One region of the Nocardia sp. BMG51109 genome, then DNA from elsewhere that is predicted to be linked to it. Evidence: predicted binding sites of a transcription regulator. Region 1 holds the regulator's gene; the other holds the start of a gene.

Region 1 (16,139 bases):
CACGGAACAATTCCCGAATTCCCGGCAGCGATTCGTACGCGATCGCTGTTTCAGTCGCCACCGAACCCGACCATCTCTGTGCCGGGACGCCCGGTCGGCGCGCTGTCCGTGAGGTGGAGAGTGGAATCCGGTCCACCCGGCATCGGCACAGCGATCGCGTCGGACGACCCGACGGTGGTGCCGAGCGTCAGGCTCTGAGTCATGCGAGAACCCCTGTCGTTCGAAACGCGAGGTGGAACGTGTAGGTCGGTGTCGGCACCGGTTCGCACGGTTGTCCTCGACCTAACGGGGCTGTCGGTTGCTGGGGGTTCGTCGTTACTCGTCTTGTCGCAACTGCGGGAATTTCCCCTAATTCGGTCGTCTCCCCATCGTCGCCGCGGTGGAGAGGAGGGGGTTTCGCCCCGTTACGGCGTTCCGGTCGGGTTCCTAGCGTGCAGGCAACCCGACCGCCGCGGACCGCGAGGCCCGCCGATTCCGGAGATGGTGATGAGCCCCAACGCGATTGCCGAGTTCGTCCTGGGCCTGCTGCGCGATGACGAGGTCGCCGCGGCGTACTGCGCCGATCCGGCCCGGGCGCTGGCTGCGGCGGGCCTGGCGGTGACCCAGGAGGATGTCGCCGCCCTGGTGCCGGTGGTGGCCGAATCCACGCAGTTCACCGACGGGTGGAGGCTCGGGGCGCTCCTCGCCGCGAGTCCCGGGGACAACGCCGAGGAGGATGCCGCGCCGGCCACGTTCCGCGCGGCGACCGTCTGGTCGCGCATCGATGTCTCGCGGCTGTTCGGCGTATCAGATCCCGCCGGTACCGGCGGGATCGATGAGGATCTTGGCGTGCTCCTCCGGGTCGCCGAGCGCGGCGAAGGCGTCGCGCACGCCGTCCAGGCCGACCGTGCCGGTGATCAGCGGGGCGGGGTCGATCTTGCCGTCGGCGATCATGTGCAGGGTGTCGCGGAACTCGCCCGGGTCGTAACCGAAGGCGAAGCGCAGTTCGATCTCCTTGTTGACCGCCATGGCCGGATGGATCCGATCGGCCTCCATGCAGACGCCGACCACCACGACGCGAGACATCGGCGGGGCGGCCGCGACGATCTGATCGATGATCCCGGGAACGCCGACGCATTCGAAGATCACCGGCCCGCCCGGCGCCGCGTTCAGTGTGTGCGCCAGCCGGAACAGGTACCACCACGGTAGGTTCGGCAGCCGCCGCAGCCGTTCCATCGCGTCGAAGCCCAGATTCAGCAGGTCGGCCGCGCCGGTGACGCGGCTCTTGCGCGGCGCGGCGTCCCACGGTGATGCGGCGGCGGGATCGACGACGACGTCGGCGCCGCACCGGGCGGCGAGTTCCCGGCGGCGCGGCGAGAGATCACTGGCCACAATCGATGTCACCCCGGCGGCCCGCAGCAGGCTGATCACCGCGAGCCCGATCGGGCCGCAGCCGATCACGAACGCGTTCTGCCGCTTGCCGATCCGGCCTTTTCGTACCGCGTGCCAGGCCACCGCCATCGGCTCGGTGAGCGCGGCGTGCTCGGCCGGCAACCCGTTCGGCACCGGGAAGGTCATCGACTCCTGCACCACGACCTGTTCGGCGTACCCGCCGGGCGCCGCCGCCGACAGACCCGTCAGCTCCGGTTGCCGCCCGTGGCGCAGGACCGGCAGCGCCACCACGGGCGTGCCGCCCCGCCACCGCTTGCGGCATCCCGGCCCGTATTCGGCTACCTCCCCGCAGAATTCGTGCCCGAGCACGACCCGCTGCTCCGACCGCATGAAGTTGCCGTACCCCGTGGCCGCGGCCAGGTCCGCGAGTTCGTCGCAGTGCACCCGGGCGTGCAGGTCGGAGCCGCAGATCCCGCACCGCCGCACATCGATCACCAACTGCCCGCGCCCCGGCCGCGGCGCCGCGACGTCGGCGACCTCGAGCTCGCCCCCGGAACAGACCACCGCCTTCATGCCCGCACGATACCCCTGGCCACGGCCGCGCGTCCGGAACTTCGGCGCGGCCGAACGCTCCGCGTCCACCCGGTTTCACGCGGGCGTCCGGCCCGTCGTGCTGATGCCGGACGTGGTGTCGGCGCTCGGTGCGGGAGATGTCGGCTGATCGCGGCGGTGCGGTCTCCGTGTAGCTCGCGCCGCTCGGGGTACGACGAATCTGTCGTCCAGGTACGGCGAAGCTGTCGAAAGGCGGTGCGAGATGAGTCGAGGCAATGAGATGAGTCGAGGCGATCAGATGAGTCGAGGCGATGGCGACAATGGCGACGTCGTGCGTGCGCTGCTCGAACGCGCGGGGACCAGCTATGCCTCCGAGGCCGGGATCAAGCTGGCGGATCAGCCCGCCCCGCTGTTCCAGTTGCTCATGCTGGCCAAGCTGCTGAGCACGCGGATCTCGGCGGAGATCGCGGTGGCGGCGGCGAAGGAGTTGATCCGCTCCGGCTACACCACTCCGCGCAAGGTCGCCGATGCCGACTGGCAGGAGCTGGTCGATGCTCTCGGCCGCGCCCACTACAAGCGCTACGACGAGTCCACGGCCACCCGGCTCGGCGTCAACGCGTCGCTGCTGCTGGACAAATACCACGGCGACCTGCGCAAGCTGGCCGAGGAAGCCGATCACGATCCGAGCCGCCTCGCCGAACTGCTGAAACAGTTCAACGGCATCGGCCCGGTCGGCGCCGACATCTTCCTGCGGGAGGTCCAGGACGTCTGGACCTGGGTGCGCCCGCACTTCGACGAGCGCGCCCGTAAGGGCGCCGAGAAGCTGCACCTGCCCACCGACCCGAAGGCTCTCGATCGCCTCGGCTCCCGAGGCCACGACGCCGAGCTGGCCGCGGCCCTGGTGCGGATCAGCCTCGACCCGGACCTGGCCGACGAGGTCGCCGCGGCCACGCACTGAGCCGTCGATGCGGACCGGGCTGCCGACAGGACTGTGGCCCGGTACGCGGGGCGGCCGCCGAACGCGTCGGTGCCGCCTCGATGACCAGTGGCGCGGTGGTCGTCGGCGGGGTATGTCACGGCCGCTGATCCGGGACGCGGCCGGTGGCCTGGCGCGGCTGTGCGACACGGCGTGATCCGCTGTGCGCTGCGCGTATTACTATCCGGGTGTGGTGTCGAAATCGTCCGGATCGTCGGGGTACTCGGCGGGACGAATTCGAGCCCGCGATGTCGACCGGGTGAATACGCGTGCCCGGCTGGATATCGCCTATGAGGAGGGTCAGCTCGGCGCCGACGAGTATCACGATCGGTCCGGCCGCGCCGCGGCCGCGGAGACGCTGGCGCAGTTGCATTCCCTGGTGGCCGACCTGCAAGCGTCGCCGGGGTCCGCCGATCTCGGGCTGCCGCGGCCGGAGTCGCTCCGGACCCGGCACCGCGGTGAGTATCCGGCCGGGGTCCGGGCCCGGGACGAGGACCGCGCGGCCGCGTGCGTGATCCTGGACGCCGCGCTCGGCGACGGTCAGCTGTCCGTGGACGACCATCGCACCCTGACCGAATTGGCCGGGGCGGCAAAGACTCTGGGCGATCTGGCCGACCTGACCGGCGACCTGCAACGTCCGGTCGGCGCGCCCGCCGAACCGCGGCGTCCGCGGTCGCGGCGGGGCTGGTTCGCGGCCGGTGCGGCCGTGGTTGTGGTGTGCGCCGCGGTCGCGGGCTTCTCGGCAACGCATCGATCGGCGGCCACGCCGGACGTCGCGCTCGGCGCGGAGCCCGCGCAGGTCCAGCCGCTGGTGGTGCCGATGCCCGAACTCACCACCGCCGACGGCTTCGCGCTGGTCCGGGAGCGGTACCGGGCGAAGTTCGGCGGCACCGTCGTCGACGAACTGACCCTGTTCCCGGGTTACGCCCTGGTGGAGGCGGCCCCGGCGGGTCAGCCGAATCGGGTGGTCCGCTGGGACTACCGGGGTGGTTTCATGCCGAGCGGCGATCCGACCACGCGCCCGGTCGGCACCGCGACCTTCGACCTCGCCGCGGTGGACCCGGCGGTGCTCGGCAGGCTGCTGGCCGAGGCGCCGGGGCTGCTGCGGGTCGAGGGCGGCGCGGTATCGCACGTGAGTTTCGAGACCGACACCATTTCGCACGCCCCGCAGATCTCCATTTATGCCGGCAACAGCTTCGACGAGAGCGGCTACCTGGAGACCACCCCGGCCGGCGACATGGTGCGGGTTTCCCCGTTCGGCGGATAGCCGGCGACAGTGAGTAGGTATCCGAGTGAATCATCCGGACGGCACGCCCAGGCGTCGGATCGCGGCGAGGTGACGCCGTGAGCCCGGCGCGCAACAGCGGCCTGCGGGTGCGGGACGCGGACCGGGTGGACGCCTGCGCCCTCCTCGATACCGCCCGCGACGACGGCCAGCTCACGGCGGACGAGCACGGCGAGCGAACGGCCGCGGCGTTGCGCGCCAAGACCTTCGGCGATCTCGATGCGCTGGTAGCCGACCTGCAGATCCCCCGCAACCTGGTCCGGAGCGCGGTGGTGAACCCGCGGCGGCGGCAGCGGTCGCGCCGGTGGGTGCTCGCCGGCGCCGCCGTGGCCGCCGCGGCGGCGGTCGGCGCGCTGGCCGGGGTGGTGGCCACCGATCGGCCCGGATCATCCGGCTCGGATCTGCCCGACCTGACCACGGCGCGCGGCATCGAGACGTTCCTCGCCGACTACCGCGCGCACTTCGGTGACCTGATGGTCGACGAACTGACCCTGCATCCGGAGCACGCCTCGTTCGAACGCGCGGCCGAGGGTGGCACCGGACGTTTCTCCTACCGTGGGGAATTCGCCGACTCGTCGGTGACCGACCGCGATCCGGACGTGCGGCCCTTCGATCTCGGCGCGATCGACGTGCCCCTGCTGGCGCGTTATCTGGCCGGTGCGCCGCAGACCGTCGGCGCCCCGGGCGGCGCCGTCACCTACCTCATCGTCCAGCGCTCGACGGACCTGCCCGACGAGGGTCCGGTGCTGTCGATCTACACCAAGGGCGCGGCCGGAAGCGGATATATGACGATCAGCCCGTCCGGTGAGCCGCTGAGCGTCTACCGCGCGAGTCGCTGAGCCGGTCCCGGACCGGTCGAGTGGGACGGCCTTCGAAGAAACTTCACCGGCCGGGAATGGATGACGCGCGCCGCTCGTTGTCCGGATCAAGGCAGTGGTTGAGCGTGGCAGACTCAAGTTCGAGGTTGACTCGACTGTGGTCGACAGGCAGGATTGAGCCGACCACGCTCAGCGTTGCTGGGACCGTGCTCCGTGCGGTGTTGGGGCCAGGTCCCTGCGGCCCGGCGAAGAGATCGCCACCGCGGCAGGTTCGCCTGCACACCCACACAGGACATCAACACAGGTAGGAGCGGTCAAGCCGAAGGCGGCAGCCTGCGCGACCGCGTAGGAACCGCTCCTACCGAATGAGTACAGGAGGAACACAATGGCTCGTGCGGTCGGTATCGACCTCGGGACCACGAACTCGGTCATCGCCGTTCTCGAAGGTGGTGAGCCGGTCGTCGTCGCCAACTCGGAAGGATCGCGCACCACCCCGTCGATCGTCGCGTTCGCCAAGAACGGCGAGGTGCTGGTCGGCCAGCCGGCGAAGAACCAGGCCGTCACGAACGTCGATCGCACGGTCAGGTCGGTCAAGCGCCACATGGGCGAGAACGACTGGAACGTCGCCATCGACGACAAGAAGTACAGCCCGCAGGAGATCAGCGCGCGCGCGTGCTGATGAAGCTGAAGCGCGACGCGGAGTCCTACCTCGGTGAGGAGATCACCGATGCGGTCATCACGGTGCCGGCGTACTTCGAGGACTCGCAGCGCCAGGCCACCAAGGAGGCCGGCCAGATCGCGGGCATGAACGTCCTGCGCATCGTCAACGAGCCCACCGCGGCCGCGCTCGCCTACGGCCTGGACAAGGGCGAGAAGGAACAGACCATCCTGGTCTTCGACCTCGGTGGCGGCACCTTCGACGTCTCGCTGCTGGAGATCGGTGAGGGCGTCGTCGAGGTCCGCGCCACCTCCGGCGACAACCACCTCGGTGGCGACGACTGGGACAACCGGATCGTCGACTGGCTGGTCGAGAAGTTCAAGAACAGCTCGAGCATCGACCTGACCAAGGACAAGATGGCGATGCAGCGGCTGCGCGAGGCCGCCGAGAAGGCCAAGATCGAGCTGAGCTCGAGTCAGTCCACCTCGATCAACCTGCCCTACATCACCGTCGACGCGGACAAGAACCCGCTGTTCCTGGACGAGCAGCTGTCCCGCGCGGAGTTCCAGCGGATAACGTCCGACCTGCTCGACCGCACCCGGCAGCCGTTCCAGTCGGTGATAAAGGATGCCGGCATCGCGGTGAAGGACATCGATCACGTTGTCCTGGTGGGTGGTTCGACCCGCATGCCCGCCGTCACCGATCTGGTGCGCGAGCTGACCGGCGGCAAGGAGCCCAACAAGGGCGTGAACCCGGACGAGGTCGTCGCCGTCGGCGCCGCCCTGCAGGCCGGCGTGCTGAAGGGCGAGGTCAAGGACGTCCTGCTGCTCGATGTGACCCCGCTGTCGCTGGGCATCGAGACCAAGGGCGGCGTGATGACCAAGCTGATCGAGCGCAACACCACCATCCCCACCAAGCGGTCGGAGACCTTCACCACCGCCGACGACAACCAGCCGTCGGTGCAGATCCAGGTCTTCCAGGGTGAGCGCGAGATCGCCTCGCACAACAAGCTGCTCGGCTCGTTCGAGCTGACCGGTATTCCGCCGGCCCCGCGCGGCGTGCCGCAGATCGAGGTCACCTTCGACATCGACGCCAACGGCATCGTGCACGTCACCGCCAAGGACAAGGGCACCGGTAAGGAGAACACGATCAAGATCCAGGACGGCTCCGGTCTGTCCAAGGAGGAGATCGACCGGATGGTGAAGGACGCCGAGGCGCACGCGGCCGAGGACAAGACGCGCCGCGAGGAGGCGGAGACCCGCAACCAGGCCGAATCGCTGGTGCACCAGACCGAGAAGTTCATCGCGGACAACGAGGACAAGGTCCCCGCGGACGTGAAGGACAAGGTCGAGGCGGCCATCGGCGAGGCCAAGGAGGCGCTGAAGGGCACCGACACCGCCGCCGTCAAGGCCGCGGTGGAGAAGCTGGCCGCCGAGTCGCAGGCCCTGGGCCAGGCGATCTACGAGGCCTCCGCGGCCGATGCCGCCGCCTCCGGCAACGGGGCCGAGGGCTCCGCCGGTTCGAACACCGCCGGTTCGAACACCGACGACACCGTCGTGGACGCCGAGGTCGTGGACGAGCCGGAGAAGAAGTGACGGACAACCCGGAACAGGAGCCGATCACCATCGTGGACAGGCGAAAGGTCGATCCGTCGGATTACGAGGGTCGTGCCGCGGGCTCGTTCGAGGGTGACGCGGCCGGCTCCGCTCCGCAGGGCGAGGCCGCGGCCGAAGGCGCCGCGGCCCCCGCCGCCGGAGCCCAGGCCGGCAACGGCGAGGCCCTCGCCGACACGATCGGCGCGGAACTGGCCGAGCGCACCGCGGATCTGCAGCGGCTGACCGCCGAGTACGCCAACTACCGGCGCCGCGTCGAGCGCGACCGGAAGACGGCGACCGATTCGGCGAAGGCCGCGGTGGTCACCGAACTGCTCGGCGTGCTCGACGATCTCGACCGGGCCCGCGCGCACGGCGATCTGGAGTCCGGACCACTGAAGTCGGTGGCGGACAAGCTCGTCGACGCGCTGACCAAGCAGGGTCTCGAGGAGTTCGGCACGGAGGGCGAGCCCTTCGACCCGACGCTGCACGAGGCCGTGCAGCACGAGGGCGAGGGCCACAACCCGGTGATCGGCGTGGTGATGCGCAAGGGTTACCGCTTCGGTGATCGAATCCTGCGGCATGCGCTCGTGGGAGTCACCGACGGGGTGGCAGATCTGGTGGACTCACCGGATGCGGCGAACGCTGGCAACGATGCCGACGGGATCGCGTAACACTCACCAGCCTGAGCGGCCGGGGCCCGCAGGTGGCAGCTTGCGTTGCCACGCAGGCCCCCCGCTCAGGCGACATCGGATCCAGCCTGGGCGGTCGGGACCCGGAGGCGGCAGCTTGCGTTACCACGTAGGGCCCCCGCTCAGGCGACATCGGATGGAGCCGGCTCCGGCGCACACCGGGCCGGCCGACAACAGGAAAGGAGGAGATGCCCGGTGAATCGGGAGTGGCTGGAAAAGGACTTCTACAAAGAGCTGGGTATTTCCTCCAGCGCCACCCAGGACGAGGTCAAGAAGGCCTACCGCAAGCTGGCCCGCGATCTGCACCCGGACAAGAATCCGGGGGATGCCAAGGCCGAGGAGCGGTTCAAGGCGGTCAGCGAGGCACACACCGTGCTGGCCGATCCGGAGAAGCGCAAGGAGTACGACGAGGCCCGGCGGCTGTTCGCCAGCGGCGGCGGTTTCGGCCGCGGCGGATTCTCGCCCGGTGGCGGATACGGGCAGGGCGGCGGCTTCAACGAGTTCAACCTGGGCGACATCTTCGGCGGCGCGTCGGCCGCGGGCGGCGCCGGCCTGGGTGACCTGCTGGGCGATCTGTTCAACCGCGGTGCCGGTGGCCAGCGGGCCTCGACCCGGCCGCGGCGCGGCAGCGATGTGGAGACCGAGACGACCCTCGGCTTCCGCGAGGCCGCGCAGGGCGTCACGGTTCCGCTGCGGATGACCAGCCCGTCGCCGTGCACGACCTGTCACGGCAGCGGCGCCAAGCCGGGCACCAGCCCGCGAGTCTGCCCGCACTGCAACGGAACCGGCGTGATCAGCCGCAACCAGGGTGCCTTCGGATTCAGCGAGCCGTGCGACGACTGCCGCGGCACGGGGTCGATCATCGACGATCCGTGCACCGACTGCCGCGGCAGCGGGATCCAGAACCGGACCCGGACCATCACCGTGCGGATTCCGCCGGGCGTCCGGGACGGTCAGCGGATTCGCCTGGCCGGTCAGGGCGAGGCGGGCCTGCGCGGCGCCCCGGCGGGCGACCTGTACGTGACCGTGCAGGTCAGCCAGGACAAGGTCTTCGGCCGCAACGGCGACGACCTGACCCTGGTGCTGCCGGTCAGCTACGCCGAGTTGGTGCTGGGCACAACGGTTTCGGTGCCCACGCTGACGGGCCGGGTCGGGGTGAAGGTCCCGCCGGGCACGGCCGACGGGCGTACCCTGCGGGTGCGTGGCCGCGGCGTCCCCAAGCGCGGCGGCGGTGCCGGTGACCTGCTCGTCACGGTGAAGGTCGCGGTGCCGCAGAAGCTGGACGAGAATGCGTCCGAGGCGCTGCGGGGCTACGCCGAGGCGGAGAAGGTCAGCGGGTTCGACCCGCGTGCCGGATGGGCAGGTGCGTGATGAACGGCGATCCGAAGAATGCCGATGTTTCGGCGGCCCACGGCCCTACCCAGCGCGCCGAGTTCTTCATGATCTCGGTGGCGGCCGAACTGGCCGGTATGCATGCGCAGACCCTGCGCACATACGACCGGTTGGGTCTGGTCACCCCGCAACGCACCTCGGGCGGCGGCCGGCGCTACTCGACCCGGGACGTGGAGCTGCTGCGCGAGGTGCAGCGGCTGTCCCAGGACGAGGGCGTCAACCTGGCCGGCATCAAGCGGATCATCGAACTCACCAATCAGGTCGAGGCGCTACAGGAGCGGGTTCGCGAGCTGTCGGCGGAGGTGGAGCGGCTGCGCGCCGGCTACCGGCCGGAACTCACGCCCCCGCAACGCAGTACCGCGCTGGTGGTGTGGCAACCGCGCAACAAGCGCAGGTAGGTGCCGAATCCGATCCGGTAGAGCACCGGTCCGGTAGAATACCGATCTGTAGAGCAGCGCCCTCGGGGAAGCCCGGGGGCGTTTTCTCGTCGGGGGAGTCCGGGAGTCAGATCCCTTCGTAGCGAATGACTTCCGCGGGCGTGCCGGTTTGGATCAACCGGTCCACCGTCGCCACGGTCATGGCCGGCGACCCGCACACCAGGACCTGATGGTCGGGCAGCGGTCCCATATCGCCGACCACGTCGGCGAGCGTGCCCTCCAGCATCTCGTTCACGTCGAAACCGACGTCCACGCGGCAGCTCTCGTACCATTGGTCCGCCCAGCCCGGGTCGTCGGCGCTCTCCACCACCGGAACCACGGTGAGCCAGGGCAATTCGCCGGCCAGCAGGAACAGCATGTCCGAGGCGTACAGGTCGCGGGGGGAGCGGCCGCCGACGAACAGGTGGGTGCGCGGCGGTTCGGGGCGGTGGGACAGGTTCAGCAGCAGCGAGCGCAGCGGCGCCAGACCCGTTCCGCCGGCGATCATCACGACATCGGTGGCCCAGTCGTCGACGCTCAGCCAACCGGCCGGCGCGGTGATGCTCCACTGGTCGCCGGGGCGGGTGTCGGCCACGATCGAGCCGCTGCACCAGCCGCCGGGGACCGTCCGCACATGGAATTCCAGCTTGCCGTCCAGCGAGGGCGGCAGCGCCGGCGACAACCGCCGCCGCAGCCCCGGATGCTGCGGCACCTGCACCTCCACCGACTGCCCGGCCGAGAACGGGACGTGCTCGCCGATCAGGCGGATCACCGCGATGTCGTGGCGCAGCCGGTGGTGGCCGACCACCGTGGACGTCCACTCCGTCGGGGTATCGAGCCGGATCTCTCCGGTCTCGTCCGGGCCGAGAGTCACTGCGCTACCTCTATCGTCCGAAGCTCGTTCACCTGCCGGTGCTAGACCGGATCCGACATGATCGCCCATTCGGGCGTGCCGATGGCGAGCAGGGCGCGTCGGGTGTCGGCGATCATCTTCGCCGATCCGGCGATCTGGATCTGCCGGTCCGCCCAGGCGCCCATGCTGGCGATCACGGCACCCAGATTACCGATCAGCCGCCGGTGCATGCCGAACGGCGGGTCGGCCGGCGGATACGGATGCCACCACGGGTTGGATTCGTTCTCGCACACCGGAACTACGGTCAGCCACGGATTGCTCAGCGACAGCTGCCACATGTTCTCCACGTCGTACAGGTCGCACGGGTAGCGGCCGCCGATGAAGAAGTGCACCCGCGGATTCGTGCCGCGCCGGCCCATCTCGATCAGCTGGGCGCGCAGCGGGGCGATTCCGGTGCCGGAGCCGATCATCAGCACATCGCGGCCCGAGTTGTGCTCGACGTGCAGGCCGCCCAGCGGCCCGGCGATCAGCCAGTTGTCCCCGACCTTGGTCTCGTTGACGATCCCGGGACTCACCCAGCCGGTGCGGACCTTGCGGACGTGGAATTCGATCTCGCCGTACGGATTCGTCGGGATGGCCGGCGAGAGATAGCGCCACATCTTCGGGCGCTGCGGGATCGAGACCGGGACGTACTGGCCGGCCTGATAGGGGATCGGGCTCTCCGACTGCAGCCGCACGATGGCCAGATCGTCGAGGACGCGGCGGTGCCCGACCACCGTCGCCTCCCAATACGGTTGCGACTTGTCGGAATTGGCGCCGATGGCCATCGAGGCCGAGATCAGAATGGCGATGTCGCGCCAGCCCTCCTCCAGTTGCCGGGACCAGCTGGGCCCGTCGTAGGTGCGGAACGCCGCGACCAGGGCGCGGCCGGCCAGGTCGTAATGGGCCGCCTCGACACCGAACTTGCGATGGTCGCGGGCCAGCTGTTCGAGGAAACGCTGGGCCCGGTCCCAGTCCTCGAGGTGGTCGAGCACGAAGCCGATGGCGGTCGTCAGCCGCTTGGCTTGCATATCCATCGTCGGGGGGAACAGTTCACGCAACCGGGGGTTCTCCGCGAACAGATGGCCATAGAACGCGCTGACCAACCGTTCGGGACCGGACGGGGCCTCGACCACCGACCGGAAGTTGGCGCGGACCAGCGCAGCCGTACGCGAATCCACGACGTCGAGCTTCCTTTCTGCGAATACCTGCCGGAACCGCCGGGAACCGGCGTTCCTACGCGGTCAAGTATCCCTCAAAAAGCCGTGGTCGCACGGTTATGGGTGGATTGCATTACCCACGGTTACAGGTGACGAAACTCGTAACAGTAGTGGTCCGGGCCGCGGAATCCGGCCGGTGGGGATCCGAATCGTCAGATGACCAGGACCGTCTTACCGCGCGCACCGCCCGCGCCGAGCGCGTCCCGGGCGTCGGTCAGCGGCCGGACCGCCTCGATCGGCACCACCAGCTCGCCCATGGCGGCCTGCAGCAGCAGATGCCGCAGTTCCGGTGCGCCACCGGCCGACTCGAAGTTCCCGCCGTGCAGGCCGCGGGCCCGCAGGCCGGATTCGTCGGCGGCGCGGACGGTGCTGTAGACGATGCCGCCGGGGCGGACGAGCCGGGCGAGATCGGCCAGGCGTGGCGGCGGGGAAACCAGATCGAACAGCACATCGATGCCGTCCGGATGGGTGGCGTGGACCGAATCGCCGACCGGGGCCGCGGTGTAGTCGACCACCTCGGTCGCGCCGAGCCGGATCATCCGATCGGCGTCGTCCGGGCGCGCGGTGGTGATCACGTGCGCGCCGGCCGTGGCGGCCAGCTGCACGAGGAACGATCCGACACCGCCCGCGGCGCCGTTGATCAGGATCGTCCGGCCGGCGGCGACGCCGGCGGCGTCGAACAGCTCCTGGGCGGTGAGCCCGGCGGTGGGCAGCGCGGCGGCCTGGATGGTGGTGAGCGGGTCGGGGATGTGGATGGCGTCGTGCTCCGGCGCGGTGACGTACTCGGCGAACGTGCCGTGCCCGACCGGCGGGACGAGGAACTTGCCGACCACCCGATCGCCGACCGAGAAGGTCGTGGTGCCCGGGCCCACGGCCGAGACGGTGCCGGCGCCGTCGATGCCCGGAATCATCGGGAAGTCGTAGGGGAGCGAATCTTTCAGGATGCCGTCGGCGAGCTTGCGATCGAGTGGGTTGACCCCGGCGGCCTCGATCCGGATCTGAATATCGCCGGGGCCCGGTTGAGGGGTGGGCATATCGGCCGGTTCGGGCGTGCCGCCGAACTCCGGTACCACCATCGCGCGCATCGCTGCTCCGTTCTGTGCCTGGCGGGCCTTCCCGGCGGTGCGGGCGGGCCCGGCCGTGCCTGGCTCGGCCGTTCGCGGCGGTACTGCTGAGCTGCCTGCCATCGTAATCAGCCGATACCGGATAGCGATGCAATTCAGGCCGGTCGGTCTTATTCGAGGTCTAGCGTTGAGCAGTGTCGGGACGGGTATTGCGGCAGCACCGGAAAGGCCGCAAACTTGAGCGGAACAGACTCAACTTCTACTGCGTTGAACAAATCGACGGCGAACAAATCGACGGTGAACAGCTCGGTGTTGAACAGATCGAAGCGTACGACCGCGGCCGTGCGGGTCCGGTGTCCTTCGGACCGCCGATCCGCGCCGAAGGACCCCATCGTCGCGCGAGAACGACTAGTAGGAAGGTGAACGTGGACTCGTTCAATCCCACCACCAAGACCCAGGCGGCGCTGACCGCCGCCCTCCAGGCGGCCTCGGCCGCGGGCAACCCGGAGATTCGTCCGGCGCACTTGCTGGTGGCGCTGCTGGATCAGACCGACGGCATCGCCGGTCCCTTGCTGAAGGCCGTCGCGGTCGATCCGGCGACGGTGCGACGCGAGGCCCAGGACATCGTCGACCGGCTGCCCCGGGCGACGGGCGCCACCACCTCACCGCAACTGGGCCGCGAGGCGCTGGCCGCGATCACCGCGGCGCAGAAGCTGGCCACCGAACTCGGCGACGAGTACGTCTCCACCGAGCACCTGGTGGTCGGGCTGGCCGGCGGCGATTCCGACGTCTCGCAGCTGCTGCTGAAGTACGGCGCCACCGCCGACGCGCTGCGCGAGGCGTTCACCACCGTGCGCGGCAACGCCCGGGTGACCTCGCAGGATCCGGAGGGCACCTACCAGGCGCTGGAGAAGTACTCCACCGATCTCACCGCCGCCGCCCGCGACGGCAAGCTCGACCCGGTCATCGGCCGCGACACCGAGATCCGGCGCGTCGTGCAGGTGCTGAGCCGGCGCACCAAGAACAACCCGGTGCTGATCGGCGAGCCCGGCGTCGGCAAGACCGCGATCGTGGAGGGGCTGGCCCAGCGCATCGTCGCCGGCGACGTCCCGGAATCATTGCGCGGCAAGAAGCTGGTCGCCCTCGACCTGGGCGCGATGGTCGCCGGCGCGAAGTACCGCGGCGAATTCGAGGAGCGGCTCAAGGCCGTGCTCGAGGAGATCAAGCAGAGCGCGGGGCAGATCATCACCTTCATCGATGAGCTGCACACCATCGTCGGCGCCGGCGCCACCGGCGAGTCGGCCATGGACGCGGGCAACATGATCAAGCCCATGCTCGCCCGCGGCGAGCTGCGGCTGGTCGGCGCCACCACGCTCGAGGAGTACCGGCAGCACATCGAGAAGGATGCCGCCCTGGAGCGCCGCTTCCAGCAGGTGCTGGTCGGCGAGCCGTCGGTGGGCGACACCATCGGCATCCTGCGCGGCCTCAAGGAGCGCTACGAGGTGCACCACGGCGTGCGCATCACCGACTCCGCGCTGGTCGCCGCCGCGACGCTGTCCGACCGCTACATCACCTCGCGGTTCCTGCCGGACAAGGCGATCGACCTGGTCGACGAGTCGGCCTCGCGGCTGCGCATGGAGATCGATTCGCGTCCCGTGGAGATCGACGAGGTGGAGCGGGCCGTGCGCCGCCTCGAGATCGAGGAGATGGCGCTCGAGAAGGAGACCGACGAGGCCTCCAAGCAGCGGCTGGAGAAGTTGCGCCACGAGCTCGCCGACGACCGCGAGAAGCTGAACCAGCTGATGGCCCGCTGGCAGAACGAGAAGCAGGCCATCGACTCGGTGCGCGTCATCAAGGAGGAGCTCGAATCGCTGAAGGGCGAATCCGAGCGCGCCGAGCGCGACGGCGATCTGGGCAAGGCCGCCGAGCTGCGCTACGGCCGGATCCCGCAGCTGGAGAAGCAGCTCGACCAGGCCGAGCAGAAGGCCGGTACGGCGGCCGACGGTGAGGTCATGCTGCAGGAGGAGGTCGGGCCGAACGATATCGCCGAGGTGGTGTCGTCCTGGACCGGAATTCCGGTGGGCCGCATGCTCGAGGGCGAGACCCAGAAGCTGCTGCGGATGGAGGAGGAGCTCGGGAAGCGTGTGATCGGGCAGAAAGAGGCCGTCCAGGCGGTGTCGGATGCGGTGCGCCGCGCGCGTGCCGGCGTCGCCGACCCGAACCGGCCGACCGGCTCGTTCATGTTCGTCGGCCCGACCGGCGTCGGCAAGACGGAGCTGGCGAAGGCGTTGGCGGACTTCCTGTTCGACGACGAGCGCGCCATGATCCGGATCGATATGAGCGAGTACTCCGAGAAGCATTCGGTGGCTCGCCTGGTCGGCGCCCCGCCCGGCTACGTCGGCTACGACCAGGGCGGTCAGCTGACCGAGTCGGTGCGGCGGCGGCCCTACACGGTGGTGCTGTTCGACGAGATCGAGAAGGCGCACCCGGACGTGTTCGACATCCTGCTGCAGGTGCTCGACGAGGGCCGGTTGACCGACGGCCAGGGCCGCACGGTCGACTTCCGCAACACCATCCTCATCCTCACCTCCAACCTGGGTGCGGGCGGCGACCAGGACTTCGTGATGAACGCCGTGCGCTCGGCGTTCAAACCGGAGTTCCTGAACCGCCTGGACGACGTGGTGATGTTCCACGCGCTGGACGAGGAGGAGTTGCAGTACATCGTCGACATCCAGCTGGACCAGCTGCAGAAGCGGCTGGCGCAGCGCCGGCTGAAGCTCGACGTCAGCGATTCGGCCCGGTTCTGGCTGGCCGTGCGCGGATACGACCCGGCCTACGGCGCCCGCCCGCTGCGCCGGCTGGTGCAGCAGTCGATCGGCGACTCGCTGGCCAAGGAATTGCTGGCCGGTGAGGTCGGCGACGGCGACCTGGTGAAGGTCAATGTCTCGCCGGACGGTGACGGATTGATCGTCGGTCGCTGATCCGGCTGCCCGACGCCGCACCCGCTGCCCCGGGTGCGGCGTCACCTTATGCACCTACTCTGGTTTGCATGACGAATCCGCGCGACCCGTGGGCACAGCGTCCGGATTCCCCTGAGGCGCCGACCGAGCGGATGGGGTCCTCGGGCGGGCCCGGCGAGGAGCCCCTGCACACCTCCGGCGAGGCGCCGCTGCATACCTCCGAGTACTCGGAGGCGTACGGCCAGGGCTAC
Region 2 (16,139 bases), 310 kb from region 1:
GTCCCGATCCGGCGGGGAGATCCGGTCGGGGCGCGGCGGCGTGCCGAGGTCGTCGTGCGCGGCGAGTACCGGGTCGGCATGCAGGACCAGGTCTTTCTCGGCCCGGAAGCCGGTCTCGCGCAACCGGATCCGGACGGCGGCGTGACCCTTCGAGTGGCGAGCCAATGGCTGCACCAGGATCGCCGCCAGCTCGCGCGCATTCTGGACCTGCCGCCGGAGCGTGTCCGGGTGTCCCTGGCGGGCGTCGGCGGCGCGTTCGGCGGGCGCGAGGATCTCACCGTGCACGCGCCGGCCTGCCTGCTGGCGCTGTGCACCGGCCGTCCGGTGCGGATGGTTCTACCACCGGCTCGAGTCGTTCCGCGCGCATGTGCACCGTCATCCGGCCCGGCTGCGGTACGAGCACGGCGCGCTGCGCGACGGCACGCTGCTGTACGTGGCCGCGCAGGTGGTTCTCGACGGCGGGGCCTACGCCTCGTGTTCGCCGGAGGTCGCCTTCAATGCCGCGGTCTTCGGCGCCGGGCCCTACCAGGTGCCGGCCGTGGAGCTGGACGCCTACGCCGTCTACACCCACAACCCGGTCTGCGGGGCGATGCGCGGGTTCGGCGCGGTGCAGGTCGCGTTCGCCTACGAGGCCCAGATGGACCGTCTCGCAGGTCGATTGGGGATGGATCCGGTGGAGCTCCGGCAGCGTAATGCGCTGTGCCGGGGCGCGCGCATGCACACCGGGCAACTGGTCGACTCGCCGGCGCCGGTGGCCGAGCTGCTGCGCCGGGTCCGCGATATGCCGTTACCGCCGCTCGGTGCCGACCCTCGGGAACTGCCCGGCGGTGCGCTGGGCAGCACCCGGGGTGAGGGGGTCCGGCGCGGCGTCGGCTACGCCGTGGGATTCAAGAACGTGGCGTTCGGTGAAGGCGCCGACGACTATTCGACCGCGCGGGTTTCTTTGCACCGCGACGCCGACGGTGCGCCCGTGGTCACCGTGTACACGGCGGCCGCCGAGGTCGGTCAGGGGCTGGTCACCGTGCTCGGTCAGGTGGTGCGCGAGGAACTCGGGATCGGAACGGTGTATCTCGCTCCGGCGCATACGGATTCGGGCGAGGCGGGCTCCACCTCCGCATCCCGGCAGACCTATATGACCGTCGGCGCGGTCCGCGCGGCGTGCGCCGAATTGCGCGCCCGGATATTCGCTGAGGCCGCCGGGCAGACCGGAATTCCTTTGCGGGACTGGCGGATTACCGATGGCGCGATCGTCGACACCACCGGACAGGCGGTGACGAGCCTGGCCGCGATTCTCGACCGTCCGGGAGCGCCCGCGGCCTTCGGCGCGCAAGCCGAATATCACCACCGTCCGACCGGCCCGATGGATCCGGCGACGGGGCAGGGCGATGTCACGGTGCAGTTCGCGTTCTGCGCGCACCGTGCGGTGGTGGATGTCGACGTCGAACTCGGCCTCGTGCGCGTGGTGGCCCTCGATGCCGCCCAGGACGTCGGCCGCGCGATCAATCCGGACGCGGTGGTCGGCCAGATCCAGGGCGGCGCGGTGCAGGGCATGGGCCTGGCGCTGATGGAGGAGCTGATCGTCGAGAACGGATGCCTGCGCAACCCGTCGCTGACCGACTATCTGATTCCGACCATCGCGGACACGCCACCCATGCGGGTCGACGTCCTCGAACTCGCGGACCCGGACGCCCCGTACGGGCTGCGCGGCGTCGGGGAACCACCCACCGTCTCGGCGACTCCGGCCGTGGCCGCCGCGATTCGCGCCGCCACCGGCCGCCCCGTGACCCGGATACCCGTCCGCCCGGCCGATGTGATCGGTGATCTGCCCGATCTCGGTGATCGGCACGGCGGCGGGGCCCACGGAGCCCACGGAATCGACCACGCGACCGGAACGTTGTCGTGAGCCGGGCGGGCCGCCCGGCCTGAGAAGCGGTGGCCTCGTTCCGTCTTTCGCCGGGGGCGAACACCGGGTCGGAACAAGACCGAGGCGCCCGGGGTTGAGTAGGTGACGCTCAACTTTGGAAGGGGCTGAATCTGTGAGTACCCCACAACGTCTACCGGTGTTGTTCCTGACCGACCCGGTCGTGCTGCCCGGCATGGTCGTTCCGATCGAGCTGGACGAGTCGTCGCAGGCCGCCATCGATGCCGCGCGGGCCGCGAACCTGGAATCCGTGCTGCTCGCGCCGCGGCTGTCCGAGGGCTACGCGGGCTACGGCGTGGTCGCCACGATCGAGCAGGTCGGCCGGATGCGCGGCGGCGCCCCGGCCGCGGTGCTGAAGGCCGAGCAGCGCGCCCGGATCGGGCACGGCGTGACCGGACCGGGCGCCGCGCTGTGGGTCGAGGCCGAACCGGTCGAGACCCTCGAACCGGACGACCACACCCGCGAACTGGCCGCGGAATACAAGAAACTGGTCGTCTCGGTGCTGCAACGCCGCGAGGCATGGCAGGTCATCGACGCAGTGAACCGGCTCAGCGATCCGTCCGCACTGGCCGACACCGCCGGCTACGCGCCGTACCTGTCCGACGAGCAGAAGCGCGAACTGCTGGAAACCCCGGACGTCGCCACCCGCCTGACGAATCTGATCGACTGGACCAAGGACCACATCGCCGAGGTCGAGGTCACCGAGAAGATCAGCGAGGACGTGCGCGAGGGGATGGAGAAGTCCCAGCGCGAGTTCCTGCTGCGCCAGCAGCTCAACGCAATTCGCAAGGAACTGGGCGAGAACGAGCCCGACGGCGCCGAGGACTACCGCACCCGGGTGGAGAACGCCGACCTGCCGGACAACGTCCGCGAGGCCGCGCTGCGCGAGGTCGACCGGCTCGAGCGGGGCAGCGATCAGAGCCCGGAGTCGGGCTGGATCCGCACCTGGCTGGACACCGTCCTGGATCTGCCGTGGGCCGTGAAGACCACCGACTCGACCGATATCCCGTCGGCGCGCGAGGTGCTCGACGCCGATCACCACGGCCTGGACGAGGTGAAGGACCGCATGGTCGAGTACCTGGCCGTGCGTGCCCGGCGGGCCGCACGGGGGCTGGAGGTCGTCGGCGGCCGCGGCTCCGGCGCGGTGCTGGTGCTGGTCGGTCCGCCCGGTGTCGGCAAGACCTCGCTGGGCGAGAGCGTGGCCCGGGCGCTGGGCCGCAAGTTCGTGCGTGTGGCCCTGGGCGGCGTGCGCGACGAGGCGGAGATCCGCGGTCACCGGCGCACCTACGTCGGCGCCCTGCCCGGCCGCATCGTGCGCGCCGTCAAGGAGGCGGGTTCGATGAATCCCGTTGTGCTGCTGGATGAGATCGACAAGGTCGGCTCGGACTTCCGGGGCGATCCGGCGGCCGCGCTGCTGGAGGTGCTGGATCCGGCGCAGAACCACACCTTCCGCGACCACTACCTGGATCTGGATCTGGACCTGTCCGACGTGCTGTTCATCGCGACCGCGAACGTCATGGAGACGATTCCCGGACCGCTGCTGGACCGCCTGGAGCTGATCACGGTCGACGGCTACACCGAGGACGACAAGGTGGCCATCGCCCGCGACTTCCTGGTGCCGCGGCAGCTGGACCGCAACGCGCTGACCGCCGACGAGGTGACCATCACCGAGGAGGCGCTGCGCGAGATCGCGGCGAACTACACCCGGGAGGCCGGGGTGCGGCAGATGGAGCGGTTGATCGCCAAGGCTTTGCGCAAGGCGGCGACCCGCTTGTCGGAGGGATCGATCGCCACGGCCGCGCGGGACGTCTCCACCGAGGAGCCGGCCCCCACCACAACACCCGACTCCGGCAGCCGGATCGACGGCGAGGCGGGCGAAACACTCGGCTACGACCCGGAACTGGGCTACGACAACCTCGTCCGGTCCGGAAACGCTGCGGTGCCTTCGCCGTCCGAACCGATCACCATCGGCCTGGGCGACCTGAAGGACTACCTGGGCCGCCCGCGGTTCACCCCGGACTCGGTGGAGCGCACCGCGGTTCCGGGCGTGGCGACCGGCCTGGCGGTGACCGGCGCCGGCGGCGACGTCCTCTACATCGAGGCCAACGCCGCCGAGGGCGAGCGCTCGCTCACCCTGACCGGACAGCTGGGCGACGTGATGAAGGAATCCGCGCAGATCGCGCTGACCTACGTGCGCTCCCACCTGGAGGAGATCGGCATCGAGCCGAAGATGCTGGACCGCGACATCCACATCCACTTCCCGGCGGGCGCGGTGCCCAAGGACGGACCGTCGGCGGGCGTCACCATGGTCACCGCCCTGGTGTCGCTGGCGCTGGATCGCCAGGTGCGCGGCGATGTCGGCATGACCGGTGAGGTCACGCTGAACGGCCGGGTGCTGCCGATCGGCGGCGTGAAGCAGAAGCTGCTCGCCGCGCAGCGGGCCGGCCTGAAGACCGTGTTCATCCCGGCCCGCAACGAGCCGGACCTGGACGAGGTGCCGGCGGAGGTGTTGGCTGCCTTGGACGTTCGCCCCGTCGAGGACGTCGCCGACATCCTGGCCTACGCCATCGAGCCGGTCGCCGAGCCGGCCTACGAGCGGCCGCTGGCCGCGTCGGCCTGATCACCACTCGGGCTCGAGCACACGGACAGGGTCGGGCGCCGTCCTCCGGGGCGGCGCCCGACCCTTGTCTGTGTCACCTATACGACATCCGACTTCTCTGTGACATCCGACTTCTCGGTGACACCCGACTTCTCGGTGACACCCGACTTCTCGGCGCCGTTCCTCGTGGCCTCCGGCGCCTCGGCGACATCCGGCGCCGCGCCGACGACCGATGCCGCGGAGACGGGTTCGGCGTCGGGGGTGAGCTCCCCGCCGGTGCGCCCGCCGCTCTTGCGCCACAGCCGCCAGAGCAGTCCGCTCGCGCTCGCCAGCACGATCGCGTAGATCGAGACGTAGGCGTTCATCAGCAGCTGCCCCATCGGCCAATACGGCGGCAGCAGGAACACCCCGATGCTGACCCAGGTGGGGTTCCATTCGTAGGCCCAGGCGCCGATCGAGACCACCAGGGCCCCGGCGGCGAGCCACCAGGCCGGCCGGGACTGCGCCAGATGCGCGATGTAGACCAGCAGCGGGACGAACCACACCCAGTGGTGGCCCCACGCGAACGGCGAGATCGCGCACGCGTTCATTCCGGCCAGCGTGACCGCCAGCAGCTTTTCGCCGTGCCGGTAGAGGCCCGTCGTGACGACCAGGCTGATCACCGTGACGGCGCCCGCGATCAGAATCCACAGCCACATCGGCGCCGAATGCTGCCCCATCAGGTGCGCTATGGCGCCGCGGATGGACTGGTTGGACGGATGCGCGTCCTCGCCGATCCGATTGGACTGGAAGAACGTCGACGTCCAGTACTGCTTGGACTCGCCGGGCAGCAGCAGCCCCGACACCAGGATGGTGCCGAGGAAGGTCCCCGCCGCCGTCCAGGCCGAACGCCACTGCCGCATGGCGAGGAACTGCACGACGAAATACAGCGGCACCAGCTTCACGCCCGCCGCCAGCCCCGCGCCGATCCCGCGCAGGCGGCTGCGCTCACCCCGGGAGAAGTCCCACAGCACCAGCACCATCAGGATCAGATTGATCTGCCCGTAGAACAGCGTGGTGCGAACGGGTTCGATGAATACACAGGTCAGCGACATCAGCGCGCTGACGATCGTCAGTCGCCGGTCGATCCGGTAGCCGAGCAGCCGCCAGCTCATCAGCACGCCGACGAACAGCACCCCGAGGTTGAGCACGAGCCACGTGTTGGTGACCCAGCCCCAGGGGAACAGCGCTATCGGAATGAACGCCAGCGTGGAGAACGGCGTGTAGGTGTAGAGCAGCCCGAAGTACGTCTCCTCGGTGTAGAGCGGATGACCGTGCAGGATCTTCCAGGCACCGTCTCGATAGATGTGCACGTCGAGCCCGCCGACCAGGATTCCCGCCTTCTGCAGCCACGGATCCACCGTGAGGAACAGCAGCAGCACCGCCACGACGGCGGTGCAGGCCAGGGCGAACACTGTCGGTCGCAGGTGCGACAACCCGGGTGGACGCGAGCTGTTTTCCGAATTTCCGTCACTCACCTGCAATCACTTCGTTCCCCGACTTGTCGCACGACCGTTGCCGAGCAACCAACGTATCCATTCGGACGGATGTCTACATGCCCCAAACGTTCCGATTCAAATCGTGTGATCGGTAACCGAAGATATTCCACCTGGTTGCGGGGTGTGTCGCGAGCGGAGTCAGGATTCGGTCGACGGGAGCTCTCGATCGACCGCGCGCGTGGTGCCCTGGGCGACCGCGACCAGCACCGATTCGCCGTCTTCGTCCTCGGCATGGATTTCACACTGACATACCGCCTGCCGGCGGGTTGCGCCGGTGACGCGGGCGCGGGCGCGGAGGCGTGCGCCGCGGGCGGGGCGCAGGTACGTGATCGTGAAACCGCCGGTGAGCACGTTCGGGCCCAGGGCCAGGGCCGCGGCGTAGGTGAGGGCGTTGTCGGCGGCGTAGGCGAGAACGCCGCCGTGCACGAATCCGAACTGCTGGCCGAGTTCCGGGCGGATCGGGATGACCAACGTCACGCCGTCCTCGTCGTAGTCGCCGATCTCGGCGCCGAGCAGTCTGCTGAACGGCTGGGCGGCGAGGATCGCGCGGGCGCTGTCGAGGTCGATCGCGTTCGTCATCGGCCGGCTCCGTGATAGTCGGATATGGGCTCGGCGTTCGTGCCTCGCTCATCCTGGGAAAATCGTACGGCCGAGGCCGCCGGATCGCTGGGGACCGGGCAGACTGTTCGATATGCCACGCTGGCTGCTGCACGTCGATCTCGACCAGTTCCAGGCGGCGGTGGAATATCGCCGGCACCCGGAGCTGCGTGGGCGGCCGGTCATCGTCGGCGGCAACGGCGATCCTGCCGAAGCACGCAAGGTCGTGACCTGCGCGTCGTATCCGGCGCGGGCGTTCGGTGTACGGGCGGGCATGCCGTTGCGGGCCGCGGCCAGGACCTGCCCGGAGGGCGTGTTCCTGCCGCTGGACATGGCCACCTACGAGGAGGCCTCGGACGAGGTGATGGATCTGCTGCGCACCTTCGAGGTCCGGGTGGAGGTGCTCGGCTGGGACGAGGCGTTCCTGGCGGCCGACACCGACGATCCCGAGCGCCTGGCCGGCGAGATCCGCGCCGCCGTCGCGAAACTGGATCTCGGCTGTTCGATCGGCCTGGGCGACAACAAGCTTCGGGCCAAGCTGGCGACCGGGTTCGCCAAGGCCGTCGGCAAGGGCGGGCCGGATATCGGCGAGCCCGGTACCGCCGAATCCGGTACCGCTGAGTCCCGTACCGCCGCTGAGCCCCGTACCGCCGAGCCCAGAACTGCTGAGCCCGGCGACCCGGAGCCCGGCACTGCCGAGTCAGTCGACGCTGAGCCCGGTACTGCTGGGCCCGATGGCGCTCAGCCCGACGACGCATCCGTCGAGGCGTCCGGCACCGGCACCTTCCGGTTGACGGCCGAGAACTGGGCCGAGCTGATGGGCCACCGGCCGACCAGCGCGCTCTGGGGTATCGGGCCGCGCATCGCGAAGCGGCTGGCCGACCTGGGCATCGAGACGGTTTCCCAGCTGGCGACCGCCGACCGTGCGGTGCTGGCCGCCGAGTTCGGGCCGGCCACGGGGCCCTATCTGTGGCTGCTCGGCCGCGGCGTGGGCGATACGGACGTGCTGACCGAGCCGCGGATTCCGGTGGGCCGCAGCAAATCCGAGACCTTCCCGCACGATCTCACCGACCGCGCCGAGATCGACGCCCAGGTCGCCCGGCTCGCCGCCGAGGTCGCCGAGGAGATGATCGCCGCCGGCCGAGTCACCCGGCGGGTCGGGGTGACCGTGCGCAGCAACACCTTCTACACCCGGACCAAGCAGCGCAAGCTGCCCGCGCCCAGCACCGACGTCGACGAGATCGTGCGGACCGCCCTGCAGGTGCTGGATCGTTTCGCACTCGACCGCCCGGTCCGGCTGCTCGGCGTCCGCCTGGAGTTGGTTCCGGAATGACCGGACCGGTTTCGGCACCGCGTCGTGCGGCAAGATCAGACAGCAGGACAATCCACGGAAGGCAGCGCATGACCGAGTACGAGACCCTACGGTTCGAGCAGAGCGGCGGTATCGCCCGGATCACCCTGGACAGGCCGAAGGCGGCCAACGGCATCGATCACGTCCTCGGCCGGGAGCTGGCGGACCTGGCGAGCAAGTGCGCCGACGATCCGTCGCTGAAGGTGGTCACGCTGACCGGCGCGGGCAAGTTCTTCTCCGCGGGTGGCGACCTGAAGGCGATGGCGGCCCAGGACAGCGCCGCCGGGACATACGTCAAGAATCTGGCCGACTCGCTGCACGAGGCGATTTCGTCGTTCGCCCGGATGGACGCGCTGTTGCTCACCGCCGTGAACGGCATCGCCGCCGGCGCCGGCTTCAGCCTCGCGGTCACCGGTGACCTGGTGCTCGCCGGGGAATCGGCGTCGTTCACCATGGCCTACACCCGCGCCGGGCTGAGCCCCGACGGTGGCGCCTCGTACTACCTGCCCCGCCTGATCGGCCTGCGCCGCACCCAGGACCTGATGCTCACCAACCGCGCGCTGTCGGCCGGCGAGGCGCTGGACTGGGGACTGGTGCACCGCGTGGTCCCCGATGCCGAACTCGGCGCCGCCGTCGACGAATTGGCCGAGCGGTTCGCCGCCGGGCCCAAGAATTCCAACGCGCACGTGAAGAAGCTGCTGCTGGTCAGCTCCAGCCACACCCTCGAGGAACAACTCGCCCGCGAGTCGGCCTTCATCTCCGACTGCGCCGACTCCCCCGACGGCCGCGAGGGCATCGCCGCCTTCCTGGAGAAGCGCGCCCCGCGATTCGCCTGAGCGGTTCTGCTTCTCGTTCCTCCCCGGCGTGGTTTCGGCTGGGATCCATTCCGCGGTCGCTGTGCCGGGCGCACAAGGGATTCCGGCCGAGAGCCGCCCGGAACGTGCCGGGCGCCGTCTTGTACCGGCGGCCGCGTCGAGGGCGTGTCGCTGCCCGAATTGACTGCCGTACCAGCGGAAATACCGTCGCTGACCTGATCGAGTACTGCGGGCCACCGAGTTTCAGGGGTCGACGGTTCAGAGTTGTTCGGCGGGTTCGGAGTTCGCGGCGCCATTGTTGGCGAGGTCGAGCAGGACGTCACCGTGGCACGGGTCGCCGGGCGGGCACCAGCAGGCCAGGTCCTTGCCGCGGAGTTCCGGCAGCGCCGCCCGCATGGCGGCGGCCGCGTCGTCGTCGCTGTGCACGAGCCATTCGCGGAACCGCGTGGTGACCACTTCCCGGGTGGCGCCGGGGCGGGCGCCGGCCCGGAACGGATTCGCCCAGCGGCCGGGCTCGGCGACGACCACGGTCCGGTCGTCGCGACTCCAACTCTGATCATGTGTCAGCTGCACCCGTTTCGGCATCGCTCACCTGTCCGGAGGTCGTGGCAACCGCGCCACGCGCGCGACCTCGGCGTGCGTGCCCGGCTGCCGCTGCTTGTCCCCGACCCGGACCGCCACGGTATCTGTGACAATGTGACACAGCAAGTCTCGCGCCCCGGGGCGCGCCCGCGCGGTGTGGCGGCGGAGCGGCAGTACGGTGGGTGGCCATGGACGTCGCCGCGGCCACCGCACCGGACCACCAGCCTGTCCGGCGGCGGGTCGCGGCCCGGCGGCCCGGGCGGCGCGTATCGCCGCTCGCGGCGGCGGTCGCTCTGATCCTGGCCCAACTGGGGATTCGGGCCTGGGTCTCCGGGAGCGGGTATTTCTATTGGGACGACCTCATCCTCATGGGACGCGCGGGGACGTATCCGCTGCTGTCGTCGGACCTGTTGCTGCACAACCACGACGGGCACTTCATGCCGCTGGCCTTCGCGGTCGGGTGGGTCGTCACCAAGGCGGCGCCGCTGGTGTGGGCGGGGCCGGTGCTGTCGCTGCTGGTCTTGCAGCTCGCGGCGTCGGTGGCGGTATGGCGGATGCTGGTCGTGCTGGATTCGGCAGGGGGCGGGGCTGTTCCGGGCGATGCTGTTATAGGCGGTGCTCGGTCGGGCCGTATCGGTGCTCGGGTCCGGAACGCGGCGCGGACCACTCGCTGGGTAATCCTGCTGCCGCTGGTCTTCTATCTGTTCTGCCCGCTGACGCTGCCGTCGTTCGCCTGGTGGTCGGCCGCGCTCAATGCCTTGCCTCTGCAGGCCGCGCTCGCCTGGGTGATCGGCGATGCGGCCCTGCTGGTCCGCACCGGCCGGCGGCGATACGCGATATCCGGGACCGTGGTCTTCGCCGTGGGGCTGTTGTTCTTCGAGAAGTCCGTGGTGATTCCGTTCGTCGCGTTCGCCGTGGCGGCGCTCGTCGGCTACCTCGACGGACGGCCGGATGTCCTGCGCACGGTTGCCCGGCGGGGCGCCGCGCTGTGGGCCGGTTCGGTTGCGGTACTGGCATGCTGGGCGGCGGCGTACCTCTCGGTGCTCGACACGGCGGCCATCCACAGCGACCCCGGAAATCTGTGGAATCTGTTGCACAGCGCCACCTCCCTGGGCATCGTGCCGACGCTGCTGGGCGGTCCCTGGGCCTGGGCGCGCTGGCTGCCGTCCACCCCTTGGGCGGTGCCGCCGACCTGGACGGTGGTGATCGCCTGGATCGCGCTGGGAGCCCTCGTCGCGGTCTCGGTGCGGACCCGGGTCCGCACCGCGCCGGTGTGGATCCTGGTGGTGGCGTACGTAATCGGCGTCCAGGTGTCGATGGCCCTGCTGCGCGGCGGCCCGAACACCGCGGCCGAACTCATGCAGTCGCTGCGCTACCTCGCCGACGTCACGGTGGTCCTGGCCGCCGCGGGCGCCCTGCTGCTGAGAGCCCGGCGCCGTGGCGAGACCGCCGGTAATCGGCTGGGCCGGTGGGATTTCGGTAGTGCAGCACTACCTATCCCGCCCCGGCGTGTCCGGGTGGGGAGGCCGAGCGGTGGCGACAGTCGATCCGACGATCGTGGCGGTTACCGCGACGGGCACTCCCCGGCTCGCCGGGTGGCCGCTGTCGCGGCCGTGCTGTTCGTGGCGAGCAGCCTGTGGTCCACGACAACCTTCGTTCGCTCGTGGTCGCTCAGCCCGACCCGGACATATCTGACGAACCTCGAGCCCACCCTGGCCGCCGGCGGCGCCCCCCTCCTCGACCAAGAAGTCCCTTGGATGGTCCTGACCCCGCTGGCATACCCGCAGAATCTGAACAGCCGCGTCCTGTCCGCGGCCGCCCCGCACGCCTTCGCCGACTCCACCCCCGACCTGCGCATGATCACCGACACCGGCAAGGTCGTCCCTGCCCAGGTCTGGTGGAACCGAGGCATCCGCCCGGGCCCGGAACCCGGCTGCGGCTACCGCATAGACAGCCGCGCCCCGGTCGAACTCCCCCTCGACGGCCCCCTACTCGACAACGGCTGGACAGCCCAACTCAACTATTTCGCCGACCACGACGGCCGCATAGTCGTCGGCCTCGAACACGGCCAACCCGTCTCCGTCCCGGTGCAGTCGGGCCTGCACACAGCATTCGTCCGCCTGGTAGGCAACGGCTCGACCCTCCGAATCACTTCCCGCACACCCGAACTAGGCATGTGCATCGGCGTCGGGCCGGTCGGAGTAGCCTCCTACGCCCGCTGACTCGATCCGACGATCGAGTGCGGCTCTCGGGCCAAAGGACCGCACCCCGGAGGAACTTGATGCCTGCACCGCGACATCGAGCAAGCAAGTGGCAACCTGGTGCCCGCCCGTTACAGAGGAAGGCCCCGGAGCGCATCGGCCCCGGGGCGTTCCCATGTAGTGTGCGGCAGCTGTCGACAGGAGGGAACTGGACGTATTTCTCGAGCGCGTGGGTCAGTTCCCAGTCGAGGCTCTGGGCTCGATCGCAGCGGACAACGTCATCGCTGCATAGTCGGCTGGGCCTGCCGAACGACGGAGCCGACCGCCGGTTCCCCCGAGGCGAGCGCTCTACCACTCGCGCGTAGCCGACGAGCGCGACTCCACCACCGATCAGGTCGAGGGCGTCACCGTCGAGCACGAGCATTGGTGGCGCGGCGGAGGTATGGGCGTGGCCGTACGAGAGGTCCGACCGGAGTTATTGGGCAACAGCACTTTTCGACACGCTTTCCGACAGTCGTCCGTCGGTGGCGACTGTGACTCGCGGCGATATGTGGCGGTGTTCTCGCATTGTCAGGTGGCGTCGATGGCGAGGTGTTGCGACAGGTCGAGGTGTGAGTGGTCGTAGAGCTATGGTGATGAGCCTGGGGGCGGTGTCGATATTCCGCAACCCGTCTGTGTCGACTTGCCGACAAACTTGGTGATGCGGTCCCCGCACAGATCCTCAGCACGGCATAAGTCACGAGTGGTAGAAGACCTTGTGCCAGGGACCTTCGAACGGCTCGTAAACCAAATGAGAAATCCCAGGAGGCTCAGAACCTCGTGAGGGAACACCATTCGGGAAGTAGGCGTACCCGACTTCGGCTCCGTCCGTGTAGTTATTTGTAGTGAACAGACAGCCCCTGTTCCGTTCCTCGACCGAGTGGACGAGATAGACCCCGTACAGCCCACGGTCGGCATCTGCACAGTTGGCCGCTGCACGCTCCATCGGTCCCTTGGAGACCCGCCAACCGGCCGTCTCGACGAATCCCGACCCGACACCCGCGAGGAACCCGAGAACGAGGATGGGCGCGATCAGGCTGATCAGATACGTTCGGTAGCGGATGACTCCTATCGTCGTGAGCACCGGCCACATCACGCACAGTCCGAACAGAATCACGAAACCGAAGAGCGCGGTCATGAGCTCACCGGCCATGGCTGCCCAGCCGGCAGCTGCACACAGAAATAGCAATGCCGCACAACAAAGTCCGATGAGCAGTGCCGTGCTACCCGCCCAGTGCGTCCACCACGGAGGTGCAGGCTTGCGCGTACCGGTCTTTCTTCTTATGGTCACGTTCTCGCCCGTCACCCGCCCAACGTGTTCCAGGCGGCTTGGTGCGGTCTTATCGTTTCCTTTCACGTCCGCCGCCGCGCAGGTCACATCCAGAACCTGCCCTTACATGGACTCGGTGACCGGCTCGTCCACCTGGAACTCCCCGCGCCGCCCGCCGGCTGTTCACGGATGCCGAGACATTCCGAGTACACCGTCTCCGGCGATGCGGTAACCGATCTGCTACTCGTACACTCGGCCGGATGCTCCACTGGCCAGGCGCGGTATCTCGCCAACGAACGTCGATGAGACACCCTGTGCCGCTGATCGTCTCCGCAGGCCGGTTCTGTAAAGGTTGCCGTGTACGCGGCAATGTCAACCTGTCGGAGGTTGCCGATCGCTTCCGGCTGATGCGAATCGGCTACGGGCGCGTCTAGACGCGCGGTCGGCAATCGATATCGGAACCGGCCGCGCATATGCGCCGACCGGTCGCCGGGGCGATGGTGATGTTGATCGGTGGCGGGCGCACCTATGCTCGGAAGCATGCAGTTTTGGGCGATGGTGGCGCACGAGACGGACAGTGGTGTGGTGTTGGCTCGGGAGGAGGTGGGGGACGACTTTCTCGGGGCGGGCACCGTGACGATCAAGGTGCACTTCTCCGGTGCCAACTTCAAGGATGGGCTGGCTGTCACGCCCCGGGGTGGGGTGGTCCGCGAGTATCCGATCATTCCGGGCATCGATCTGGCCGGGGAGGTGGTCTCCTCCGAGGATCCGGCGTTCTCGCCCGGGGATCGGGTGATCGCGCACGGCTACGAGCTCGGGACGTCGCACAACGGCGGGTTCGCCGAATATGCGCGCGTGTCGGCCGAGTGGGTGGTGCCGCTGGACGGCCTGAGCACCCGGGAGGCCGCGGCGATCGGCACCGCGGGCTTCACCGCGGCGATGAGCGTGCAGGCCCTGCTGGAGCGCGGCCTGACGCCCGACTCCGGCCCGGTGCTGGTCACCGGCGCGACCGGGGGTGTCGGCACGGTCGCCGTCGACATCCTGGGCGGGCTCGGGTTCGAGGTCGTCGCCTCGACCGGTAAGACCGATGCGGGCGAGCGGCTGGCCGCGCTCGGTGCGAAGTCGGTGATCGGGCGGCTGCCGGAGGATCCGGAGGCCAAGCCGCGGCCGCTCGCCAAGGCGCAGTGGGCGGGCGCGGTGGACAGCGTCGGCGGCAAATCCCTTGCGCACGTGCTGAGTACGATCCGGTACGGCGGCGCGGCGGCCGTGAGCGGCCTGACCGGCGGCAACGAACTGCCCACCACCGTCATGCCTTTCATCCTGCGCGGGGTCTCGTTGCTGGGCATCGATTCGGCGCACTTCCCGATCGAGCAGCGCCGGGAACTGTGGGCCCGGCTGGGCAAAGACCTGAAGCCGCAGCACCTTTCGGACTACGAGAACTACGCACCCGTCACCCGGGTGGCCGAGGTCCTGGAGTCGATCCGGTCCGGGGGACACTCCGGGCGCACCGTGCTGGGCGTCGCCGGAGAGTTCTGACCAACCACAGGATCCCTTGGTGAGACCGCTCGCAGCGGTCCCTGGCCGGTTCATGCCGTGACTCGTCCGGGACAGGTGTGCGAGCGCCCTCGGTTCAGTTTTGTACTGATCTATCTAAAACTGATACGGTGGCTACATGGCACGACCCAGGCAATTCGACGAGGACCGGGCGGTGGATGCCGCGATGCGGGCGTTCTGGGATTCCGGGTACGACGGGACGTCGACGCAGGACCTTTGTACCGCAACGGGTTTGGGTCGCAGCAGCATCTACAACACGTTCGCCGGCAAGCACGACCTGTTCGAGCGGGCGCTGCGCCGGTATATGGCCGATAAGAACGCCGGCACCTTCGAGCTGCTGGACGGTCCCGGATCGGCGAAGGACAAGGTGCGGGCGCTGCTGTGGGTGGTCATCGACGCGCCGCAGGACGATCCGCTGGGTTGTCTGGTGGTGAACGCGACGGTCGAGCTGGGGCAGCGCGATCCGGAGGTGGCGCGCCTGTTGCGGGTCGACCGGGATCGGCGGCTGGAGGCGCTCACCGCAACCATCGAGGCCGGTCAGCGGGCGGGCGAGATCGATAGGTCCAGGGCGGCGGGCGATCTCGCGAATTTCGTGGTGGCCGCGATCAGCGGCATGCGGGTGGCGGCCCGTGGCGGGGCCGATCGAGAGACCCTGACGGCGATCGCGAATGTCGCGCTGAGCTGTCTGTGATCCCGCGGGCGTAGTCCCTTCGAGGGGCCGGGTCCTGTGCTGCCCGTGTTTTGAACTGAAATGTCCAAAACTGAAGTATCCCGAACTGGAAGGAAGTCCCGATGCCGTCGGCCGTCTACATCCTGGGCCTGTCGATCTTCGCCCAGGGCACCTCGGAGCTGATGCTCGCGGGTTTGCTCACCGAAATGGCAAGCGACCTCGGCGTTTCGGTGCCGCAGGCCGGACTGCTCATCTCGGCGTTCGCGATGGGAATGCTGGTGGGAGCGCCGGTCCTCGCGGTCGCGACGCTGCGATGGTCGCGCCGCAACGCCCTCCTCGCCTTCCTCGCGGTCTTCGCCGTCGCGCACGTGGTCGGCGCGCTGACCTCCGACTACCGGATACTCTTCGCGACCCGCGCGGTGGCGGCGTTCGTGTACGCCGGATTCTGGTCGGTGGCCGCCGCGACCGCCGTCGGCCTGGTTCCCGGCAATGCCCGCGGCAAGGCGATGAGCGTGGTCGCGGGCGGGCTCACCGTGGCCACCATCGTCGGCCTGCCGGCGGGGACGTTCCTCGGGCAGCATCTGGGCTGGCGCGCCGCGTTCTGGGCGGTCGCGGTGCTGGCGGTGCTGGCCATGGTGGGCGTGTTCGCCAAGATCCCGGACGCCCGTCACACGGAACCACCGCAGGTGCGAAACGAGCTGCGCGCCTTGGCGTCCGGCCGGGTCTGGCTGCTGTACGCAACCACCGCGCTGGCCACGGCCGCCCTGCTCGTCACGTTCGGCTACCTCGGTGCGTTGCTGACCGAGACGACCCGACTGGCCGAGGGCTGGGTTCCGGTGGTGCTGGCGATCTACGGCCTCGGCGGGGTGATCGGCATCGTGGTCGGTGGCCGCACCGCCGACGCGCATCCGATGCGCACGCTCGGCGTCGGCATCGGCGGGCTCATCCTCAGCTCCGCCCTGCTGGCCCTCGCCGCGCAGCACATCCTCCCGGTGGCCGTGC

What was found. Region 1 encodes HspR, which represses chaperone genes until heat shock. Its sites were predicted from a motif close to ANNTGAGTNNNNNNNACTCANNT; they were not measured.
Region 2: the regulator HspR is predicted to act here: its motif matches at 1,996-2,018, upstream of lon (endopeptidase La).

Annotation. Positions count from the first base shown of each region.
Region 1 covers NZ_JAFQ01000004.1:2,637,653-2,653,791, forward strand. Annotated here, with positions in the region: gene D892_RS0113360 (LuxR C-terminal-related transcriptional regulator) at 1-61, opposite strand, end outside; partial or broken gene D892_RS48495 (IniB N-terminal domain-containing protein) at 487-630, shown strand; gene D892_RS0113370 (zinc-binding dehydrogenase) at 787-1,944, opposite strand; gene D892_RS46640 (hypothetical protein) at 1,943-2,092, shown strand; gene D892_RS0113380 (endonuclease) at 2,222-2,881, shown strand; gene D892_RS49380 (DUF1707 domain-containing protein) at 3,090-4,166, shown strand; gene D892_RS0113390 (DUF1707 domain-containing protein) at 4,244-5,023, shown strand; partial or broken gene dnaK (molecular chaperone DnaK) at 5,388-7,255, shown strand; gene grpE (nucleotide exchange factor GrpE) at 7,252-7,926, shown strand; gene dnaJ (molecular chaperone DnaJ) at 8,140-9,315, shown strand; gene D892_RS0113410 (heat shock protein transcriptional repressor HspR) at 9,315-9,734, shown strand; gene D892_RS0113415 (FAD-binding oxidoreductase) at 9,841-10,626, opposite strand; gene D892_RS0113420 (FAD-binding oxidoreductase) at 10,668-11,825, opposite strand; gene D892_RS0113425 (NADP-dependent oxidoreductase) at 12,017-12,949, opposite strand; gene clpB (ATP-dependent chaperone ClpB) at 13,354-15,909, shown strand; gene D892_RS0113440 (DUF5666 domain-containing protein) at 15,978-16,139, shown strand, end outside.
Region 2 covers NZ_JAFQ01000004.1:2,325,778-2,341,916, forward strand. Annotated here, with positions in the region: partial or broken gene D892_RS49155 (xanthine dehydrogenase family protein molybdopterin-binding subunit) at 1-267, shown strand, start outside; gene D892_RS45070 (molybdopterin cofactor-binding domain-containing protein) at 368-1,903, shown strand; gene lon (endopeptidase La) at 2,097-4,541, shown strand; gene D892_RS40985 (glycosyltransferase 87 family protein) at 4,619-6,037, opposite strand; gene D892_RS0112000 (PaaI family thioesterase) at 6,197-6,637, opposite strand; gene D892_RS0112005 (DNA polymerase IV) at 6,750-7,988, shown strand; gene D892_RS0112010 (enoyl-CoA hydratase/isomerase family protein) at 8,057-8,842, shown strand; gene D892_RS0112015 (DUF4326 domain-containing protein) at 9,080-9,406, opposite strand; gene D892_RS0112020 (hypothetical protein) at 9,592-11,625, shown strand; gene D892_RS0112025 (hypothetical protein) at 12,341-13,021, opposite strand; gene D892_RS0112035 (oxidoreductase) at 13,454-14,449, shown strand; gene D892_RS0112040 (TetR/AcrR family transcriptional regulator) at 14,586-15,158, shown strand; gene D892_RS0112045 (Cmx/CmrA family chloramphenicol efflux MFS transporter) at 15,260-16,139, shown strand, end outside.